One region of the Priestia sp. GS2 genome, then DNA from elsewhere that is predicted to be linked to it. Evidence: riboswitches for the same ligand, from Rfam matches in the RefSeq annotation. Region 1 holds a riboswitch; each other region holds the start of a gene.
What was found. A riboswitch is a leader RNA that binds a small molecule or an ion and turns the genes downstream of it on or off. The one in region 1 is predicted to bind cobalamin.
Positions count from the first base shown of each region.

Region 2: another riboswitch for cobalamin. It lies ahead of V2145_RS19680 (hypothetical protein); the one in region 1 lies ahead of V2145_RS07135 (cobyric acid synthase).
Region 3: another riboswitch for cobalamin. It lies ahead of V2145_RS00350 (ribonucleoside-diphosphate reductase subunit alpha); the one in region 1 lies ahead of V2145_RS07135 (cobyric acid synthase).

Region 1 covers NZ_JAZGJX010000001.1:1,373,899-1,376,107, reverse strand. The annotation lists gene V2145_RS07135 (cobyric acid synthase) at 1-1,242, opposite strand, end outside; cobalamin riboswitch at 1,350-1,534, opposite strand; gene panF (sodium/pantothenate symporter) at 1,533-2,209, opposite strand, start outside.
Region 2 covers NZ_JAZGJX010000002.1:71,783-73,991, forward strand. The annotation lists gene mmgD (citrate synthase) at 1-962, opposite strand, end outside; gene V2145_RS19680 (hypothetical protein) at 952-1,185, opposite strand; cobalamin riboswitch at 1,350-1,549, opposite strand; gene V2145_RS19685 (DUF3923 family protein) at 1,801-2,022, shown strand; gene V2145_RS19690 ((deoxy)nucleoside triphosphate pyrophosphohydrolase) at 2,105-2,209, shown strand, end outside.
Region 3 covers NZ_JAZGJX010000001.1:60,519-62,727, reverse strand. The annotation lists gene V2145_RS00350 (ribonucleoside-diphosphate reductase subunit alpha) at 1-1,212, opposite strand, end outside; cobalamin riboswitch at 1,395-1,580, opposite strand; gene menC (o-succinylbenzoate synthase) at 1,994-2,209, opposite strand, start outside.

The sequences.
Region 1 (2,209 bases):
TAGCTCCGCAAAATGTGAAATTGGCTCCGTAGACGTTGTTTCGCCCATATGAATTTCATATCCTTCAATTTGATAGAGCTGATTGCGCAAAATAGCATGTCCTGATACTCGTTTTGTTCGCTTCTTTGTTTTCATTACGGTATGAATAGGTAAAAGACCTAGCCCTTTAATCGATTTTTGGGCTGATTCCACTTCATTCGGGTCAGTTATCACTTCACCTAAAATTTGATATCCACCGCAGATTCCAGCAATGTTTACCTTATTTTTCATCGCCAAAACAGCTTCTGCTAATCCTGTTTCATGCAAGTACTTTGCGTCTTCCAACGTGTTCTTACTGCCAGGAAAAACGATTAAATCAGGTGTTCCAAGCTGAGAAGGCTTTGTCACAAGCCTTACGTGGCAATCATCCTCAAAACGAATGGGATCTAAATCTGTAAAATTCGACATGCGAGGATATGAAATAACGGCAACATCAAGTTCTTTAGCTGGATTTGGAAGTGTCGGATACGTAGTTAAAGCCAGTGAATCTTCTGCATCAATTTCCACATCATCCAGATAAGGAACCACACCTAAAACAGGAAGTCCCGTATATTCTTCAAACCAATCAAGCCCCGGCTGCAACAGCGATAAATCACCTCGAAACTTATTAATAACCACTCCTGCTATTTTAGATTTATGCTCTTTGGAAAGCAGCTGAATGGTTCCTACTAAGCTAGCAAAAACCCCACCTTTATCAATATCTCCTACTAAGATAACGGGAGATTGTGCAATATCAGCTACTCGCATATTAACAAGTTCACGATCGTTTAAGTTAATTTCAGCAGGACTTCCTGCTCCTTCTATAACAACACACTCGTATTCAGAAGCAAGCTCTTCATACGCTTTGGTAATAATCCTGCGCCCTGTTTCAAAGAAGTCTTTTCTATACTCATACGCATACATATTTTGTAAAGGAACACCATGAACGACGATTTGAGCCTCATACTCTCTTGTTGGCTTGATTAAAATTGGGTTCATATTGGTTGTCGCTTCCACTCCTGCAGCTTCAGCTTGAATTCCCTGAGCACGGCCAATTTCTTTTCCGTCTTTTGTGATATAAGAGTTGAGTGCCATATTTTGTGATTTAAATGGCGCTGTTTTGAAACCATCTTCTGCAAAAATCCGACAAAAAGCAGTTGTAAGTAAGCTTTTTCCAGCGTCGGAATGCGTTCCTTGAACCATAAGAGGAAGTGCTTTTTTCATCTTCATCACGCCTTTCATAGCAAAAAGCCTTGGCTAAAGACCAAGGCTTCATGACAACATCTTCATTCTTTGGATGTGCACGTCACCTATTTTCCCCGCCGAAAAATAAGAGTTAATGTTTAAAAGCAGGTCTCCTGGCTTGTGCTTCACTTTACTTCTGCACCTTCCTAGCTTATTGCTAGCGGTTAATTGCAGGTTCATCCACACTCACAGTAGCGGGGGCTGCATCGGATTTCCACCGATTTCCCTATTATCCTTAAACGAATAAGGCACTTTTAAAACATAATCGTTTATAAGTATTGTTTACGAAGCTGTTCTTGTAGGTTCTTTGTTCTTGACTGTGTCAATATACTTGCAGTTACAAAAACCAATAATGATAGAACAACGGGAAGCACAACTGTATGCATGCCAAATGGGTTAGGAGCATAGGTGTGAATAAAGATATACGTTAAAAGCCCCGTCACCATCCCCGAAATTGCTCCGTATTTATTTCCTTTTGCCCAATATAATCCTAACACAATTGGCCAAATAAATACTGCTTCAAGTCCACCAAATGAAAATAAGTTAAACCAAATGAGTAGATCAGGTGGATTAATAGCAAATAGAAACACTAAGATTCCAATAATCATGGTTGTTAGGAAGCTCCATCTTTTCACCTGCTGCTCTTTTGCTTTTGGATTAACGTAATTTAAATATAAGTCTTTTACAATAGCAGAGCTAATAATTAATAAAATAGAATCAACCGTTGACATAATCGCTGCCATTGGTGCAGCAAGTACAATTCCAGCTAACCAAGGTGGTAATACTTTAAGGGTTAGCGTTGGCATCACGGTATCTCCTACTTCAATTCCAGGAATTACGGCACGAGCAAATACACCAATAAGGTGCATTCCTAACATGATTACACCAACTACCACCGTACCGATAAGCATTGCTTGATGCATCGCTTTCGAATTTTTATACGACA
Region 2 (2,209 bases), on a different contig from region 1:
TAAACAGGTGCTGCGTAGTAATCTAAGTTTGGATAAAGACCTTTTTCACGCTTCATAAGTTCCTCGCCCGCCTCGCACATGCGATAAAGACGATCATCTCTTTGCAGGTCGCATAGCTGTTTGAGAGACTCTTTCATCATTAAAGCGCGCGGATCAATCTTGTTCATATACACGCGATGTCCAAATCCCATGATACGCTCTTTTTTATAAAGCTTAGCGGCCAGCAGCTCTTCAAATTTATCCACAGTACCAGCTTCTAAAAGCATTTCCATTACCGCTTCATTAGCTCCTCCATGCAGGTTTCCTTTTAAAGAAGCAACCGCTCCTGTCAACGCTCCGTATAAATCAGACTGAGTAGAAGAAATGACTCTCGCCGTAAACGTTGAGTTTGGCATCTCATGCTCACTGTATAAAACAAGTGAACGATCAAAGATTTGCTCTTCCAGAGACGATGGCTTCTTTCCGGTGATCATATAAAAGAAATTTGCGCTATACGATAACTCTTTAAGGGGACGAATAGGTTCTTTCTTCTCAATTAACCGGTAGCTGTTGGCCACAATCGCAGGCACTTTACCTAACAACTTGTAAGCACGGCTTTTATTTACTGATAGCGAGCGGTCATCAAGCCTCGTATCAAAGCCAGAAAGAAACGAAATTCCTGTTCGCAATCCATCCATTGGATGCGTGCCGTTAGGGAGTAAGCGGAAGACATCCAACAGTTCATCTGGAATGTCATACGTTCCTTTTAAAAATTCTTCCACTAATTTCTTCTCGTTATTATTGGGGAGCCTTTCTTCTAGTAAAAGATAGATCATATCAAGATAGCTCTTTGATTTTGATAGCTCAATCAGGTCATATCCTTGAATAATAATTTTCCCTTGCTGGGTATCGAGAAATGAAATTTTTGTTTCAGTAGCTACAACCCCTTCAAGTCCTGGAAAAAACCTCGCTTCAGTCTCCATATCTCTTTTCCTCCATTCCAAATATCTCTTCACCTACTATTTTGTAAGCCTTTTCAATATTGTGTAAAAAAAGAGCCTTCTTTTCAGCATCCCCCCTCTCGTCTACCACGCAATCTCTTAACTCCTGATAATAGTCTGAAAGTGTACAAGGGTTCTCTGCCACTACGTTATTCATAATGCTCGCTTTAAAGTAATTCACAAAATACTCAACTGATCCATCCACAGCTGCTCACCTCCATCACGCGTACCCTGTAAAAAAACAATAAAAAAACAACTTCTCAAAGAAGTTGTTAAGCTGCGAGACAATACTCAAATAAACATGTATTTAAATCATTTTTAAAACATGTTTGTCACTTCGCACTTAACACCCCCTATCCGCGTAGGTATTGATGCATGCTAAAACAGGCAGGTCTCCTGGCTTATGATCATCACTCTTCGAACCTTCCCATCTTCATTTCCATGAAAACAGTGGCGTTTTTCGAATCGCTCCCAAATACAGTTGCGGGACAGCGCCGGACTCCAACCGAACTTCCCTTTTAAGCAGATAAAAGATACCTTTCACCTACACCTGTTTCTACACCGATATTAAATTCACTTTAAACATATCAAATTTTATAAATTTTTACAATTTTTATTTTCATTTCACTTAGCTAACACTGTACAACACTTCATTTTTCAAAGCACTTATCTTATAAATCCATTTATAACCTCTCTGGCAAAAGCATAAATAAAATATAGAAAGATTGTTTTTGTTAATTATTGGATAATAAATCCTGTATAATAAAGGAAAAACTTAAAAGTAAATTTGCTTTATGCCAAAGATGAAAGGAGCGATTTCATGAAAAAACGATGGATTTCCTGGTGGATTACAAACTGTTTTTGGGCCATGCTATTTGTTTTAGGCACTATTATGGTATGGACGCGAAAAGTGGACGGAGCGGGTGCCATTCAAACCCCTGAGATTAAACTATTATCCTTTATTGTGTTAGTGCTTGCCTTTGTCATTCCGCTTGTGATTCAAATTGTATGGCTTGTTGTTAATGTAAGAACGAGTAAATGAAACCTACCTATCAATTCCGATCTTATAATCTCCTACTCTCCTATGTTATGATGAAACAAAACAGCTGTAAGGAGAATGAACCGTGAAGAAAAAAATAAAGGTCGTTGCGGCCGTTATTGAAAATGATCAAAATGAAGTGCTATGTGCTCTTCGCTCAAACGACATGTCTCTACCGAACATGTGGGAA
Region 3 (2,209 bases), 1.3 Mb from region 1:
GAACATATATGGTGTTCCTGTTTCTAATTGTGAAATCATAATTCGTTTAAAAATTTCAATCGCAGGCACTTTTTCTCTTGATAGAGCTTCATTTTCAATGCATTCACGATAACGATTTCTAAAGGAGCCGCTGCCTTCTTCTTCATCATAGAAGTCTTCTAGTGAATACCCCATTACCGTACGAACTTCATGCGGATCGAACAAATACCAGTCTTCACGTTTTTCAACGGCTTCCATAAATAAATCAGGCAGGCAAACGCCAGTAAATAAGTCATGTGTACGCTGACGCTCGTCTCCATTGTTTAAACGTGCATCTAAGAAAGAAAAAATATCCTTGTGCCACACGTCTAAATATACAGCAATCGCCCCTTGGCGTTGGCCTAGTTGATCAACACTAACAGCTGTGTTATTAAGCTGTTTCATCCAAGGAATTGTTCCTGATGATACACCTTTAAACCCTTTTATATCGCTGCCTCGGCTACGGATATGACCCAGATACACGCCAATCCCACCACCGTTTTTACTCAATGTTGCTAAGTCCGTATTGCTATCATAGATACCTCGTAAACTATCATCGACCGTATCAATGAAACAGCTTGATAGCTGTCCATAGCTTTTCCCTGCGTTTGCTAATGTCGGTGTTGCTACTGTCATATAAAGATTAGAAAGTGCCCAGTATGACTCTTTTACCAACGCTAAGCGATTTTCTTTCTTTTCATTTGCCATCAGCGTCATAGCAATAATTAAAAAGCGTTCCTGTGGTAGCTCATATACACGCTTATCATGTGATGTTGCTAAGTATCGGTCAGCTAATGTTAACAGACCAATATACGTAAATAAGCTATCTTTTGTATAATCAATGGCTAAGCCTAGCTCATTGATTTCCTCCACAGAGTATGTATCCAGAAGCTGTTTATTATAAATCCCGATGTCTGTAAGTTCTTTAATTAGTTGGTAAAATAATCCATATCTTTCACCTTGATCATATTTTCTATTAACTGCAGCTTTGCGATATAGCTCTTGTAAGTAGATATGAGCTGCTACATATGTCCAATCCGGCTCATCCATAGAAATTCGCTCAAGTGCTGCTAAAATAAACACGTTTGCTATTTTTTCATCCGTCATATTCTCTTTCGCAGCAACTGTTTCCACTACCTTTTCCTCATACCCTGAAAAATCAAGTTGTGGAAATTTTTCACCAAGTAATTTCATATCATAATTTACTTTTTCAAGTTTATTTAAATCTGTTGTATTAATCATAAGAATAAGTTCCTCCTTTTTCTCCAGCATAAAAAAATCGCTCACCTGACGCAGTGAGCGAATAGAACGAAGATAAAAGAAGACGAAATGTCTTTTCTCAATCCTCGCTCTATCCTCTCACCTCCCGAAGAAGATAAAACGTCATAAAAAAGGCAGGTCTCCTGACTTATGCTTCGCTTTACTCTAAGGCCTTCCCATGATTGTTATTCACAGTGGCTATTCCTTATTTCATCAGCATTCACAGTTGCGGGGACAGTTTTGGATTTGCACCAAATTCCCTTTTAAGTCTTTTATCAGACACCTTTTTTACTGGAAAACACAAAATATAGTATATGAAGTTTTAATTAAAAACAAGATGTTGTGTTATAAACACATTATAAGGGACAACTTACAGAACTACAATATTTTTTTCAAAATAAATTTCCGCTCATTTTCCCTTCCCTTACTTGACATACCCTTCTACGCCTTTATTTAATAAGGTTTCTTGCATACATATAAAAAAGAAATTTTTAAAAGTTTTGTTATGTATTAGCAACTAGCTATTATAAACAGCTTCATTTTTCATCAAACTATTCCATCATAACATGTTTTTTCGGATTGGTTATACTATTTGATTTGTGAAATTTAATCAAACTTTTTTTCACCTGATAGATAGCTTTTATATAAACGATAAGAAAGCAGGCTCTTCAGAAGAAATCCCAATAAAAAAATCCACTTTTAAAGTGGATTTATATCACTCATATATTTTTTGATAGGTGGAAACTTTATTTAAAAACACTCTATCAATCTGATAGCCAATACCAGGTTCTTTTGGCACATGAATTAACCCGTTATTTACTTCTACTTCTGGGAGAATGACATCCTTGTTCCAATAACGTGCAGAAGCTGAAATATCCCCAGGGATGGTGAAGTGTTCTAATGAAGCAAGTGCAATATTATGAGCTCTTGA